One region of the Rothia koreensis genome, then DNA from elsewhere that is predicted to be linked to it. Evidence: riboswitches for the same ligand, from Rfam matches in the RefSeq annotation. Region 1 holds a riboswitch; the other holds the start of a gene.
What was found. A riboswitch is a leader RNA that binds a small molecule or an ion and turns the genes downstream of it on or off. The one in region 1 is predicted to bind thiamine pyrophosphate.

Region 1 (7,187 bases):
GGTTCTGTGGCGAGCGCTCGTGGTCTCATTGGTCATGTTGGCCGTGGGCGTGCTGGTCGGCGTGGTCGTCATCGGCTCCTGACCTGCGGACAGCTCGCGAAAGGAAAAACAGCGCATGTCTGACTTCTATTCGAAACCCGCCCGGCCGATGCCGGAGCCCTCTCTGAGGGTTTCGGCGTCGGCGGGCATCGACCGGGCGGCGAGGACCGTCGTCCTCGGGCACCGTTCGGACGCGAGCCCTCGGGTCATGCGAGAGGCGATCGCAGCCGCCGAGAGGGAGAAGGCGGCCCTGCGGGTCGTCGTGTACGCTTCGGACAGCACCACGAGCCCCACCGCGAGCCGCATCGAGATGGTCAAGGAGGTCTCCCGCCAGATCATCGATGCGGGGATCGAATTCGAGATCCAGCGCGCCGGCGACGACGTCGCCAACCAGGTCCTGGAGCTCGCGGAAGAACACGATGCCCGGCTGATCGTTCTGGCGACGCGGCGTCGCTCCCCGGTCATGAAGCTGTTCCTCGGTTCGAGCGCCCAGCGGGTCATTCTCGAGGCGGATTGCCCGGTGCTTACCGTGAAATAGCGTAGGACCTGATCAACCGGCGTCACCCAAAGCGTTGGAATCCTTTTTGTGTTAGTATTCTGCGCGTACCAACGAGTACGTTTCCGTACCGAACTGTGGGGCGTTCGGGCGGCCACCCCCTTCCGGGCCCGTTGGTCCGTTGAGGCTCGCTCGTCTGCTCCGTCAGGACAGGTATTCGCACAGAATGAGCAGAAGAGGACCAATGCACACCACGTCGTCCCCCACTCGGCGCGCGGTGACCAAGGGTGCCGCCTGGAGCGTTCCCCTGGTTGCCGGAGCTTCCACCGTCCCCGCCTACGCGGTCAGCAATTGCGAGAAGACCGTGGCCACCCACCAGGGTGGGCGCACCACGCAGACAGCCGCTTCCGGAAGCATGTCCAACGGCATCACCGTCACTTCCGCGGCCACGAAGGGCGCCACATCCAAGATGTTCCTGGCCACCTCCGGAGAAGCCGGAAACGGGGGCAACAGGGGACGGTACAACTTCAATGTCGTCAATCTCGCGCCTCCGGGTGCCACCGCCGGTCCGTACCTGGAGCTGAACCAGCGAACCCTCGTGAAGCACTACCGGCAGGCGTCCCAGACCGTGACCTTCACGTTCCCCCAGCCGGTCTACTGTGTGGAGTTCTGGGTGACCGACATCGATTACCAGAACGGATACTACGGCGACGTGGTCACGGTCCCAGGGACCGTCGCTACCCCTTCGACCCCGGCGGACGTGACCTGTTCCGGCTCCACGTGTCAGAGCGCGCACTCGGGGGCCCCGGGCACCTTCGGCGTGGATCCGGGCGCAGCGCGCGGACTGGTGCGCTACAAGCTGACCGGCCGCGGGTTGACCAGCTTCTCCTTGATCTACTCGAGCAATTCTTCCGGGAAGAGTTCGACGAACTATCAACAGGTGTACGTCTCCCCGATTTCATACACGACACGAGCGGATTGCACCTGCGCGTGAGGCGCGTGTGAGGCGTACGCGGCACTGAACCCGTCACGGGCGGGTTCAGTGCCACGAGTCGGTCGCGGGAGGGGGCTGCGGGTCGGTAGCGGGCGTGCGGCACGCCGCGGGCCTGCAGGCCCGTCGCGGGCCGTTGCCGGGAGTCGCAGCCCGGTCTCGGTTCGTAACGTCGCTACAGGCTCCACCGCTCCCGACGATAGGCCGCGTCCCAGAACATCTCCTCGTACCGGGAAGCATCGAGGAACACGTCGCGCATCCGTGACCGGACCGTCTCCGACGCCGATTCGGCGGCCTCATCGACCAGATCGATGGCCCTCTGCGTGGCCTCCGCGAAGGCCGGGTCGCCGTATTCCTCGATCCAGCGGCCGTACGGGTGGCCCTCCACGGCTTCCGCGCGAAGGGCCAAGCGCTGGCCGACGTCGGCGTAGATCCAGAAACAGGGCAGAACCGCCGCGGCACCAACGTCGTAGGGTTCGTACGCGCACGCCGCGAGCAGGGTGTACATGTACCCCCTGGTGGTCGGGGACGGCGCCTCCGGCCTGGGCAAGGAACTCAGACGACGGTCGCCCATGAGTTGGGTGTGAAGGGCTTTTTCGTCCGCGACGGCCGAGCTCGCGCTCCCCGCCCAGAATTCCGCGGCCTCCTGCGAAGGTGCTCGCGTCGCCAACATCGCGAGCGCCCGCGAGTAATTGCCCAGGTAGAAGGCGTCCTGCTGGATGTAATCGACGAAAATCTCTGGGGCGAGAGTTCCCGCGGCGAGCTTCTCGAGGAAGGCCAGACGGTTGACTCGGTCCAGGATCCCGGAGGCATCGTTCCACAGGCGACTCGTGAATTCGCCGGTCCGCCACTGGCCGGCCTTTTCTTGGGTGATTGGGTTCATGGCGTGCTCACGCTCCGTAGGTGGTTCTACCTCAGTACTTGGGACAAGTGGTTGACGGGGCCGTGGCCCTGGTCCGGGTATCGCGAGAGGCGCCACTCGGCGCCGTCCTTGAGCGCCCTCGTGAGGAAGTTCTTGCCGTCCCTTGCTGCGGCTTCGAGGGCGTCGTCGTCAATGACCCGGGGTTCGGCGCTGTCCGTGTCCCGCATCTCCTGCCTGGAATTCCGGGCCGCGAATCCTGCGATGGCGGACGAGAGGGTGCACCCCGTTCCGTGCGTGTTGCGCGTCCGGACTCGCGGCGAGCTCAACTCGACCAAAACGGGGTTCCCTGCAGACTCGTTTCCGGACGACGTCGCCCCGGGTGCCCAACCGGGGACCGTCGCAAGGATGTCCACGGCCTCGCCGGTGCGCATATGCCCGCCCTTGAGGAGAACGGCGCGGGGGCCGAGCGCGAGCAGCTCCTTGGCCTGTGTCTGCATCTCCTCGACGGATTGGGCGACCCTATCGGGACGACCCAGCAGCCGGGCACCTTCCGGCAGATTGGGCGTGATGAGATCCGCGAGGGGAAGCAGATCACCGCGGAGCGCGGCGTCGGCATCCTCGCTCAACAGGGGGTCCCCACTGGTTGCCACCATCACCGGGTCAAGAACCACGGTGCCGAAGTGCTCGCGACGCTCGGAGATCAGCGCCGCGACCGTCCGCACCACGTCGGCGGTGCCGAGCATGCCGATCTTGGTTGCGTCCACCGGCAGGTCATCGATCACGGACTCGATCTGGGTGGCCACCACCTCGCTCGGGACCCCGTGGACATCACGGACTCCGCGCGTGTTCTGGCTCGGCAACGACGTCAGGCACGCGCACCCGTAGGCCCCGACGGCCGAAAAGGCCTTCAGATCGGCCTGGATTCCGGCGCCTCCGGAAGGGTCGGAGCCTGCGATGGTCATGGCGACGGGTGGCCGCATCACGAGTCACGTCCTCTCATCAGGGTCATGGTTGCAAGACGCCGCATCTCCGCCGCCGCGTGCCGAGGATCCTCCGCGCCCGCGATCGCCGAGACCACGCACAAGCCATCGACGGGGACTCCCGCGAGCCGGGTCGCCGTGGACGGATTGATGCCGCCGATGGCCACACTGGCCAAACCGACCGTTCGGGCGAAGGCCGCGCACGCGGTGACGCCATCGGGCCCCAGCGGCGGGCCGGCGTCGTTCTTGGTGGGCGTCGCCCAGACGGGCCCGATGCCCAGAACATCCGCATACCGTTCGGCCACCGCGGCCCGGGCTTCGTCCGGACTCGACACCGAGAGGCCGACCATCAGGTCCCGTCCGAGGACCCGGCGAGCCTCCTTCGCTGCGGCGTCCGACTGGCCGACATGGACATTGAGGCCCAGGTCGGCCGCGATATTGAGCCTGTCGTTGACGAACAGATGCGCGGGCCGTCCCGAGTCCTGTTCGGCCCTCCCGACGGCTTTCGCGCATTCCTTCGCCAATACGGAGAATTCGGAATCCCCCAGTTCCTTGTCACGCACCTGAACCACACCGACGCCGCCCATCACGGCCTCGTACACCACGTGCGGGACGCGTTCGACGCCCCCGCAGAGTGCGGTGTCGGTCACGAAGTACAGGGAGAAGTCTGTGGTCGGAGGAATCACGGGGCGTCCTCTACGATCTCGGCCGTGCGGGCGATGCCCTCGGGATACAGCTCGTACAGAGCATCGAGCCACCGCACACGGAACGTTCCCGGGCCTTCGGCGGTTCTGCCTGCCAGGGTTCCGGCGGCCCCCAGGTGCGCGTGAGCGGCCACGGCGGCGTCGTGATCCGACAGGCCGGCCGGACGCGAGGCGCCGAGGTAGGCTGCCACCGTTGCCCCGAGGGAACATCCCGTGCCAATGACCAATGGCATGAACGGGTGACCGCTGGTCACCCACGTGATTCGATCCGCGGAGACAATCGCGTCCCGCTCCCCGGAGATGGCGACGACGCCGCCCGTGCGCTCTGACAGTGCATGTCCGGCGTCGAGAGCGGATTCGACGTCGTCGGTCGATTCGACCCCGCGGCCTCCGTACCCCAGCCCTGCGAGGGCCACGATCTCACTCGCATTTCCCCTGATCACAGACGGTCGGGCCTCGAGCAGGTTCCGGGAGAGTTCGGTGCGCACGGGGAGAGAGCCCACGGCGACAGGATCCAGGACCCAGGGCACGCCGTTGGTTCGGGCCGTTTCGACCGCGGCCTTGATGGCCGAGATCTGAGTATCCGAGACCGTTCCGACGTTCACCAGAAGTCCGTTGGCCACTCCGGCGAAAATGCCGGCTTCCTCCGGATGCTCGACCATGGCCGGAGAGGCGCCAACGGCGAGCAGAACGTTGGCGGTGATCTCCTTGACCACGGCATTGGTCAGGCAGTGGACCAGAGGAGTGGTGTCCCGCACCGCTCGAGCCGGATCGATCACGACCCGATCGGCACCGTTGGACCCGGCATCGGTGATCGACGCTTCGATGTTCTGCGAACCAGCCATGGTGACCATCCCTTCGCTAGTACTGGCTAGATCAGGTTCAAAGGGTCGTATCTCAGCCTCAGGGCACCCCTCGTCACTGCGAACGCTCACGTGCGCTCCGATCCAACTGTAGTCCGCGGACCCGGGCCGCGGCATGGACAGAGCCAAAGTACCGAGAATCTGTGGACACCGACGCGAGAAGGCGGTTTTCCACAACGCATATCCACAGTGTGGAGAACTTACACGATTGTGACTTCACATCGCCCACGAACTCGACGGCGAACCGTCACCTCGGATCGTTTCGCAACCATTGATCCCGCAATGACGGGGATGTTGTGGACCAATCTGCCCCCGAGAGGACGCTGATCGACGTCGTCCGGTCATGAGGAGAGTCGACCGGCCTCCCCACATCCGACCTCACCCGTCCCCACCTGTGGAAAACTTTTCGCACAGGTGGTGGAGAATTGGGGACACTCGGAAGCCGTCCTGTGGACAGTTGTGGATATTTGTGGACAACCCATTGTCGTCTCGGCTCGTTCGTGACGAGGCGATCGCCGTCGCGACCTGCACCCCGACGTACGACCCCTTGTCTCGACACCAAGCCGCAAAGTTCGCGCTGACCAGCGGACCTTCTGACCGAGCGACACCCCATCAGCCCCGCCCCTCGATCCCCATGGGCACACGGAAGGCGGGTCCGGACGACGTCGCCCGGCCAAGCTTTCTCCACAGGCGTTGTCCCCAGGCGTGGACAACTTACATGCGCGTAGTTCGATTCCCCACCGGGCTCGTGTTTCGAATCGGCTTCGGCCCCATGAGCGCGTCGAAGCCTTCGACATTCCACAACACTTAGGACACGTGTTCGACTTGTGCACATCGTTGTGCACACCTGTGGATAACTTTCTCCACCGCCTGTGGGGTTCGCCGTGCGTTCGGCACTCCCGACCCCACACCTCGTGGGTCACGGGGCCGGGTCCGCCCCGGAGCGACGGGTGAGCCAGAGCGCGCCAGCAAGCGCCAGACCCCAGAGCAGGAACAGGGGATCCCAGAGAATGGCGTGCCCCCATTGCGCCGGCCGATTCGACGTCGACGGGCCCATGACGATCCCGATCCAGCCGCCGACCGCCCCCAGAGCGCCCCACCCGATCAGCGCGATGGCGCCGATCCAGGAGACGGCACGGACCCATCGATGCGGAGGACGGCGGAGGTGGTCGACCCACGGGATCAAGGCGGCGGCCGCCTTGCCCAAACCGACAAGACCGAGCATCCAACGGAAGCCGGCATCGCCGTCCCGGTGCATGCGGACCGCAAAGTCCCCGACGGTTTCCAGGAGCAAGGACCCGCCGAGCGCCCAGTACAGGCTCGCCGCAGCATGACAGAGCCCAAGAACCATCGCCACGGCAAGCAGGCGCTGACCATCCGATCTCTTCATGTCTCGAGCCTATTGACCCATTTCGGTTCGAGCCAGGGGTCCATCCAGACAGCACGGTGCTTTCATCCAGCGAGGCCCCAGCAGCTGTCTCGCTTCTCATTCAAAACACGACAGCGAATTCCGAATTTCGCGTGTCCCTCAAAATTTTGGTTAGACTCGCTGACCGGCTCGCACAACATTTGACTCCAATCACATTGAGGAACACGTTATGAGTAAGTCATTCACTTTCAGCGCCGCTACTGCCTTGGCGAGCGTGCTCGTTCTCGGCGGTGCCGCGGCAGCCAATGCCCACGGGTACATCGGCAATTCCGAATCGGATGTGACCGCTCGTGCGGCCATGAGTTCGAACACCGATTTGGGCGCGGTCCAGTACGAGCCGCAGTCCATTGAGGCACCGAAGGGGTTCAGCCTGGATCCCTCGACTGGTGGCCCGGAGGACGGACACCTGGCCTCCGGGGGTACGGATCTCGCCAAGAACCTGGACGAGCAGTCCTCCGACAGGTGGGACAAGAACGAGGTCCAGGCCGGCCAGGAACTCAACCTGGGTTGGGAGTACACGGCCAAGCACCCCACGGCCAAGTGGCACTACTACATCACCAAGAACGGCTGGGACCAGAACTCCCCGCTGACTCGCGATGAGCTGCAGCCGCTGTCCGAGGTCGACGGCGATGGTTCGCTTCCCACTGACGGGACCGCGGACCAGATGAAATTGCCCGACGACCACAAGGGATATCACGTGATCTACGCCGTGTGGGATATCGAGGATACTTCCAACGCGTTTTACAACACCGTCGATGTGAATATCAACGACTGATATTTTCTGACATTCGGTCGCGTTGTTTCCTGTCCGGTGTCGACGAGG
Region 2 (7,187 bases), 370 kb from region 1:
TCCCTGGTCGGGCACGGGACCCCCGGCCGCATGGCGGTGGCGAATTCGAAGCGCTACCCGCTTCGGTCGGCGCGCACATCCATGGGGCTGGTCATCGGCATCACGCTCGTGGTGATGTTCGGTACCCTCGGATCCACCCTCAAGTCGGCGGTGCACGACATGGCCGAGAGCGGTGAGTACGATTTCGGCCAGGTGGCCATGATCAACGTGATGATCGACAATGCCTTGCTGTTCGTCTACGGCATGGTCGCCTTCTCCGTGGTGATCGCCGTGATCGGCGTCGCCAACAACATGAAATCCTCCATCATACAGCGGCGTCGGGAACTGGGCATGCTACGGACGGTCGGGCTCTCGACCCGCCAGATGTGGCAGATGATCTTCGGGGAGACCGCCCAACTGACCGTGTCGGCAGCGTGCGTCGGCATTCCGCTGGGCATCTTCTACGGCTGGGCCGGCACCTTCTGCATGTTCGCCTCACTCAAGGGTGCGGGCATCTTCGGTCCGACCCCTCCCTGGGGCGTTCTGCTGATGGTGGTCATCGGATGCCTGGCGATCACGGGCCTGGCCACGGCCTTGCCCGCCCGGCAGACGGCCAAGGAGCCGCCGGTCCGTGCGCTGGCCATGGACTAGGGAAACGGGACGACGCCCGGTGGGAAATCCACCGGGCGTCGCTGTATCTCGGCCCCGGGGGCTCCTAGTGGAAGAACCGGTAGGTTCCCAGAACCACGGACAGGCCGATCGCGACCACCGGTATTCCGAGACCGATCACCAGGGCGGCAGCGTCACGCCACGAGTACTCCGGCTGATGGACCCACGTTCGCGGTCCCGCGCCGAACCCCCGGGCCTCCATCGTCATGGCAAGGCGGCTCGCCCTGCGCAATGCCTGGACAATCAGCGAGAAGGCCTGCGTCGCGAAACCCCCGACGTTCCCGAGGATGCCTCGATCCGGCCCCAGGCCACGGGCCCGCCTGGCGGCCGCGAGAGTCTCCCATTCCGTGATCATGATCCCGACCAGACGAAATGCGGCGACGGCGGACAGCACGAACCGCGAGGGAAGCCGAAAGGTCTGGGCCAGGCTGTCCCCGATTTCTCGCGCATCGGTGGTCAGCAGCAACAGCACCGAGATCATCGCGAGCGCACATCCACGCAACGCAATCGCAATCCCTGCGTCCACCGAATCAGTGGTGAACAGGAACGGCCCGACATCGAGCAGAACGTCCCCCGTCTTGGGCGACAGGAGCGCCGTGGCCCATCCGCTGAAAACCGCGGCGGTGAAGACCGGCCAGAGTCTGACCAGCACGTTCCGCGGGTCGATGCGGGACCCGATCATCACAAGCACCAGAAAGAGCACGCCGGAACCTGAGGTCACCCCATCGGCGCTCACCAGGAACGCGACGGTCAGGGCAACGAGCAGAAGGATCTTGACCGCTGGATTCACGCGGCCCAGGCCTGAATCCGCCGCCGTGGCATTGTTCAGGAGGTCCATGCCTCACCTCCTGCCACCGCGTCGACCGACTCTGCCTCGACCACTCGGGCTTCCGGCCCCTGCGGGTAGTTCCCCAGGCGCAACTCTTCCCCACCGAGAGCCTCGACGAATGCGTGATCATGCGTCACGGACACGACCGCCAATCCCGCCGCCATGACCTCTCGAAGCAGATCGACGAGGTTAGCCCACGTGCGAGCGTCCTGCCCGAACGTGGGCTCGTCGAGAACCAGAATCCGCGGCCTGGCGGCGAGAGCCGTTCCGACCGAGAGGCGACGTTTCTCACCCCCGGAGAGCGTGAAGGGATTGGCGTCCTTCACGTGCTCCAGGCCGAGACGTTCCAGGAGCTCCTGCGCTCGCGCTTCCGGGTCCTCGCCGTCGTGCGTCTGCCCATTGGTGGGATGACGGCGTCCGGCGACGTCGGCCAACCGCGCTCCCAGCACGAGTTCTTCCCCGACCGTGGACCTCACGAATTGGTGCTCGGGTTCTTGGAAAACCGTGCCTATACGGGCAATCAGCTGTCCGGAGGTCCACGCCCAAGGGTCCCACGACGGGGTCCGGGCAACCCTGGCGGCGGGATCCCGAAGGTGCCTCAGTTCCTCCGACGCGGCAACATACCCCGCCGCCGGCGGGATCAGACCCGCGAGAGTCAGGGCGAGCGTGGATTTTCCGGCGCCGTTCGGCCCGGTCACCGCCAGGTGCTGGCCCCGATGCACCCGAAGACCGACGTTCTCGGTTGCCCGGACGGCGTCCCTCGCGGCCGGAATCGGAGTGGACGGAGACTTCCTGACGGCACGACGTCGAGCCCGTCGCCACGACCGGGAAGGCTGTTGTCGGGTCACCGCGAGACCGCACGCTTCGAGAAGCGGCTCCTGCCGATCCACCGGGACGTTGCCGGCCGCGGGCGCCACGGGCCGTCGCGGAACGTGGTCGGGGACCCAGACGCCGGCGTCGAGCAACTCCTCGCGCGCCCGTCCGAGAACTTCGGCGGGAGTGCCGTCGTGGCTGATCCCGCCCTTCGACGACAGCACGATGATCCGGTCGACGACGTCGGCCCACACGGCCACGCGGTGCTCCACGACCACCAGGGTCGATCCGTATTCCTCCGCGGCCGCGACCACGGCGTCCCGGACCTCCACGACGCCGTCCGGGTCGAGGTTCGCGGTCGGCTCGTCGAGCAGCAAGAGACCGGGTTCCATTGCGAGGATCCCGGCCAGCCCAAGACGTTGTTTCTGCCCTCCGGACAGCGCCGAGGTCGGATGCTCCCACGGAAGATCGAGTCCGACCGATTGCAGGGCGCGCCGACATCTCCCGACGATCTCGTCCCGTGGCACCCCGAGGTTCTCCGGCCCGAACGCGAGGTCATCGCCGACCCGAGAAAGAACGATCGAGGATTCCGGGTCCTGCTGCATCAGACCGACCGATGCTCTCGCGTCCCGGGGGTCCGTGCCGTTGACGGTCACCCGTCCGAGGGCGGCTTCGCCGTCGTCGTCCTCGAGCACACCGGCCAAGGCGTGGAGAAGGGTAGATTTGCCCGCGCCGGACGGACCGAGCAGCAGAACCTTCTGCCCGGGCGCGATGTCCAGGTCCACGTCGCGGAACGCGGGCTCATCCCGTCCAGCATGGTGCCATCCGAAGCCTCGGGCGCTGACGGACGCGCCCCCGGCGCTCACGCACGCCGCCGCATCTGTCGGGCATCGCGGCCTGCCGCGACCGAGCCGAGAACACCGGTCGAGATCAGGGCACGCATCAGGGCCCACGCGAGGAAACCGGCGATAAGGAGCCCGGAGACCACGGCGCACACCACGTAGACGACCTGGTACCGGGGTTCCCAGAAGGCGTAGTACATGAAGACTTCGCTGATCCCCATGAACAATCCCGATACTGCGCCGGACAGAAGCGCCGTGGGGAGTCCGAAACGACGGTACAGCAACGCGGCGAACACGAGTTCGGCGCCGATTCCCTGGATCGCGCCCGAGAGAAGAACCCCGGCGCTGTAATGCGTACCGAGGAGGGCCTCAATCACCGCAGCAACCATTTCGCAGTAGATCGCGGCGCCCGGTTTCCTGATCACGAGTCCGCCGACGACGCCGGCAATGAGCCAGCCACCGCCGATCAGGCCCGACAAGGGCGGAAATCCGACGGTCGCTGTCTGCGTGGCCGGTGAGACGGCATTGGACCAGATCCAGAAGATGACGCCGCAGACCACCGCCAGAACGGATGCGATGACCATGTCGATCACGCGCCACGATGCTCGCCGTCGATGTGGGGCCGCACCGTTTCGAGCAGGACCCCGGTCCAGGGATTCGGATGAGGGTGTGGTGTTCATCGGTCTTCCTCCTGTACAAATCAGGAGGGGAGGTCGCACGCCGTTCTTCATTCGGGTACGCCCGAGATCTCGACTCCCTACGTCGGTGCTAACCGCATCAGGTCGAGGGTCTGCTTTCGCACTCTCAGCCTCGTTCGAGGCTCCCCTGTCGTTCGTGAACGCCGCCCAGTCTAACCGATCGTTTCACTTCGGGTGAATCTCCAGGCCGTTGCGGACAAAGGCAAACCAGTGCGATTAGGCTGTAAGAAGCTGTACGTGACCGGCCGCACCGCCGGTGCGAATGAAGAGGAGAGATGCATGAGCAACCCCGCAATCAAGATCGGTTCCACGGTGGCTTCCTTGGCGGGAGTCTTTGCCGCCAACAAGGTCATGACTCTCGGGTGGAAGAAGGTCACGGGCAATGAACCGCCGTCGAACAACCCTGATCCCGAGGAGAGCGTGCGAGACATCGTCATCTGGACCGCGATCAGCGGCGTCGTGGCGACCCTGATCAAACTCAGTGTTACTCGCCTGGCCAACAGGCTGGAACACAAGGAAGAGATCGAGACGGGCGGCCAGGCCGAGGTCTGACTCGCCCGGAGGTTGCCTGCGTGCGCGGGCGATGAGCCCATACGGTGCCGATCGTCGTTCTGCGGCGGGACGTGGTTCCCGCTGCGAACGACGACCGGCACCGTTGCGTTCGGCCGCTGCTCCCGGCGCCGCACGAAGCGCCGGCCGGCGAGGCTGAGCTGCGTCACTGGTCGTGGCCGTCCGGCCCCTTGGCCGGCCGCTCCTGACCGTCCTTCTCGAGACCGGCGGCTTCGGCGTCGATGTCCTTGGGCTCGTCCGTCGCCTGCACAGGCGCTTCTTCCTGTTCCTCCTCGCGGTTCATTTGCTCCACGAGGTCGGCCAGTTCATTGACGGTCAGGGCCGAGGCGGTGAAGTGCCGGTTGCGGAAACCGGACCGACCGACCATGTGCGAGGAAACGGGCACGGCGAGAATCTGGAGGGTCCAGGCGAGAATGAGCGCCGGGACCAGTGCCCAGGACCGCGAAGCGATGCCGAGCGCAATCAGGAGCAGGAACAAGCCGAAGACCTGGGGCTTGGCTCCCGGGTGGAGACGCGAGAGCACGTCCGGGAACCGTACGATGCCGACGGCCGCACCCAGCGACATCAGGCACCCGCCGATGAGGCAAATACCGGTCACCGTATCGAGTACGAGGTCCATCTACCGATCACCCCGCCGTGCCGTCGGCGTCGAACCGACGGTCTTGCCAGATTTGCGGGATCGTCCGTGCCCGTACGGACGCTCGGGCGAGGTGGTCGCCGCCGAGGACTCGGGCTTTTCGCGCTGGTCCTTGCGTTCGCGCTTGTTGTTGGCAAAGCGCGCGACCGTCACGGAACCCAGGAATCCGACGAGCGAGATCACGATCAGCATGGTGACGTTCTCGTAACTGTCCCTGTACACCATGTCCACGACGAGTCCTGCGCCGACGATGGCCAGCAGGACGTCGGAGGCGATCACACGATCCAACAGAGACGGCCCCTTGGCCAGGCGGACAATGGTTCCGATGGCGGCCAGAACGAGCAGCACACCGCAGACGATCATGACGATATTCACGATGTTCCCTCCCCCAGCTGGCCGGCTTTCAGGGCGCGATGGCTTTCCTTGGTCCCCATCACGCGAATCACCAGGTCCTCGATCTTCCGCACTCCGTCCTGAAACTTGCGGACGTCCGCTTCGTCGTTGACGTCGATGACGTGGAAGTAAATGGTCGCGGTTCTCCGATCGACCTCGACCACCAAGGAGCCTGGGATCAGGGAGACGATGTGACCGACCACGGTGATGAGCAGGTCGCTGTTGATACGAAGTCGCACCGATACCACGGCCGAATGTGGAGCTCCTTGGGGTCGGACGGTGAACCAGAGGATCTCGAAACTCGCGTGGGCGATCCACCACACGAATTTCGTCATCAGCACGGCCGCCCAGAACACGTTGAACCTACCGGACAACTGCACCGGGGGCAGATAGAAGATGCGTACGATCACCAACGCGATGATCAGTCCGAAGACCAGGTTCCCGACCGAGAAATCCCGCCACAGGGCACCCCACACCAGGACCAACCACACGATCAGCGGCAGTTCGGTGCGCAGAGTGTTCTTGGGCCGGACGCGTGGGGCCCGGTGCGCCGAAGGACTCATGTCAGTGACCCCCTTCCGCAGAGGCTCCGTGGTCCGATCCGAGAACGGCGTCGATGTAGACCTGCGGGTTGCTCAGATTCCCGGAGGCCTGATCGGACAGGTCGAACAGGGGCCCGGCGAAGACCGTGATGGCGACGCCGACCACCACGAGGCCGATGGTCGAGGCCATCATCGGTCGGGGCAGGAGAGTGACGTCCTTGCCCTTGTAACGCCTCGATTCGACGTCGAGTTCGCCCGACGTCCGGACGCCGTACTTGCCGTCCTGGTCCTTGGCCAACAGGATCGGATCCGGGAATTCGGCGTCCTCCGGTTTGCGCCAGAAGGCGCGGTTCCAGATTCGTGTGAGGGTCAACAGGGTCAGCAAGGACACGAAGACGCCGACGCCGGCCAGCACGTACCCCTGCCACGTTCCGGCCTGAACGCTCGCGTCGATCAGGCCGACCTTGCCGAGGAATCCTGAGAACGGCGGAATGCCGCCCAGGTTGATCGCCGGGATGAAGTAGAGGACGCCCAGGATCGGGGCGATCTTCGCGAGCCCCGCGAGTCGGTCCGTATTGGCGGATCCGCCGCGTCGCTCGATGAGACCCACGACCATGAACAGGCTCGTCTGGATCACGATGTGGTGTGCGATGTAGAAGACCACGGCCATCAGGCCTTCGGGCGTGGCCAAGGAGATGCCCCAGATCATGTAGCCGATGTGGCTGATGAGAATGAATGACAGGGTTCTCTTGATATCGCTCTGCGTGAGCGCGCCCAGGATCCCGACGACGAGCGTGGCCGCGGCCACGAGGGCCAGCAAGTTGTCCACTCGGCTCTCGGGAAAGAGAAGGATTTCGGTACGGATGATGGCGTACACGCCGACCTTGGTCAGCAACCCCGCGAACACGGCGGTGACGGGGGCCGGAGCCGTCGGATAGGAGTCCGGGAGCCACAGCGACAAGGGGAAGACCGCGGCCTTGATCCCGAAGGCGACCAGCAGCATCAGGTGCAGCTGCACCTGAGTTCCCACCGGCAGATGCCCCGCCTTGACCGCAATGTCGGCCATGTTGACCGTTCCGACGGCCCCGTAGATCATGCCGATCGAGATCAGGAACAACATCGACGAGATCACGGAGACCACGGTGTATGTGATTCCCGCGCGGATCCTCGGCGCGGAACCGGACATGGTCATCAGCACGTAACTGGCGGTCAGGA

Region 2: another riboswitch for thiamine pyrophosphate. It lies ahead of ACTSLZ_RS12270 (ECF transporter S component); the one in region 1 lies ahead of thiM (hydroxyethylthiazole kinase).

Annotation. Positions count from the first base shown of each region.
Region 1 is NZ_CP197643.1:214,626-221,812, forward strand. Features, by position in the region: gene ACTSLZ_RS00960 (CitMHS family transporter) at 1-82, shown strand, start outside; gene ACTSLZ_RS00965 (universal stress protein) at 116-577, shown strand; gene ACTSLZ_RS00970 (hypothetical protein) at 780-1,529, shown strand; gene ACTSLZ_RS00975 (TenA family protein) at 1,702-2,409, opposite strand; gene thiD (bifunctional hydroxymethylpyrimidine kinase/phosphomethylpyrimidine kinase) at 2,436-3,368, opposite strand; gene thiE (thiamine phosphate synthase) at 3,368-4,054, opposite strand; gene thiM (hydroxyethylthiazole kinase) at 4,051-4,917, opposite strand; TPP riboswitch at 4,908-4,998, opposite strand; gene ACTSLZ_RS00995 (DUF3995 domain-containing protein) at 5,855-6,325, opposite strand; gene ACTSLZ_RS01000 (lytic polysaccharide monooxygenase) at 6,534-7,139, shown strand.
Region 2 is NZ_CP197643.1:2,754,429-2,761,615, forward strand. Features, by position in the region: gene ACTSLZ_RS12255 (FtsX-like permease family protein) at 1-630, shown strand, start outside; gene ACTSLZ_RS12260 (energy-coupling factor transporter transmembrane component T family protein) at 695-1,486, opposite strand; gene ACTSLZ_RS12265 (ABC transporter ATP-binding protein) at 1,474-3,156, opposite strand; gene ACTSLZ_RS12270 (ECF transporter S component) at 3,153-3,812, opposite strand; TPP riboswitch at 3,870-3,969, opposite strand; gene ACTSLZ_RS12275 (DUF4235 domain-containing protein) at 4,110-4,382, shown strand; gene ACTSLZ_RS12280 (cation:proton antiporter) at 4,546-5,019, opposite strand; gene ACTSLZ_RS12285 (monovalent cation/H+ antiporter complex subunit F) at 5,020-5,412, opposite strand; gene ACTSLZ_RS12290 (Na+/H+ antiporter subunit E) at 5,409-5,993, opposite strand; gene ACTSLZ_RS12295 (Na+/H+ antiporter subunit D) at 5,995-7,187, opposite strand, start outside.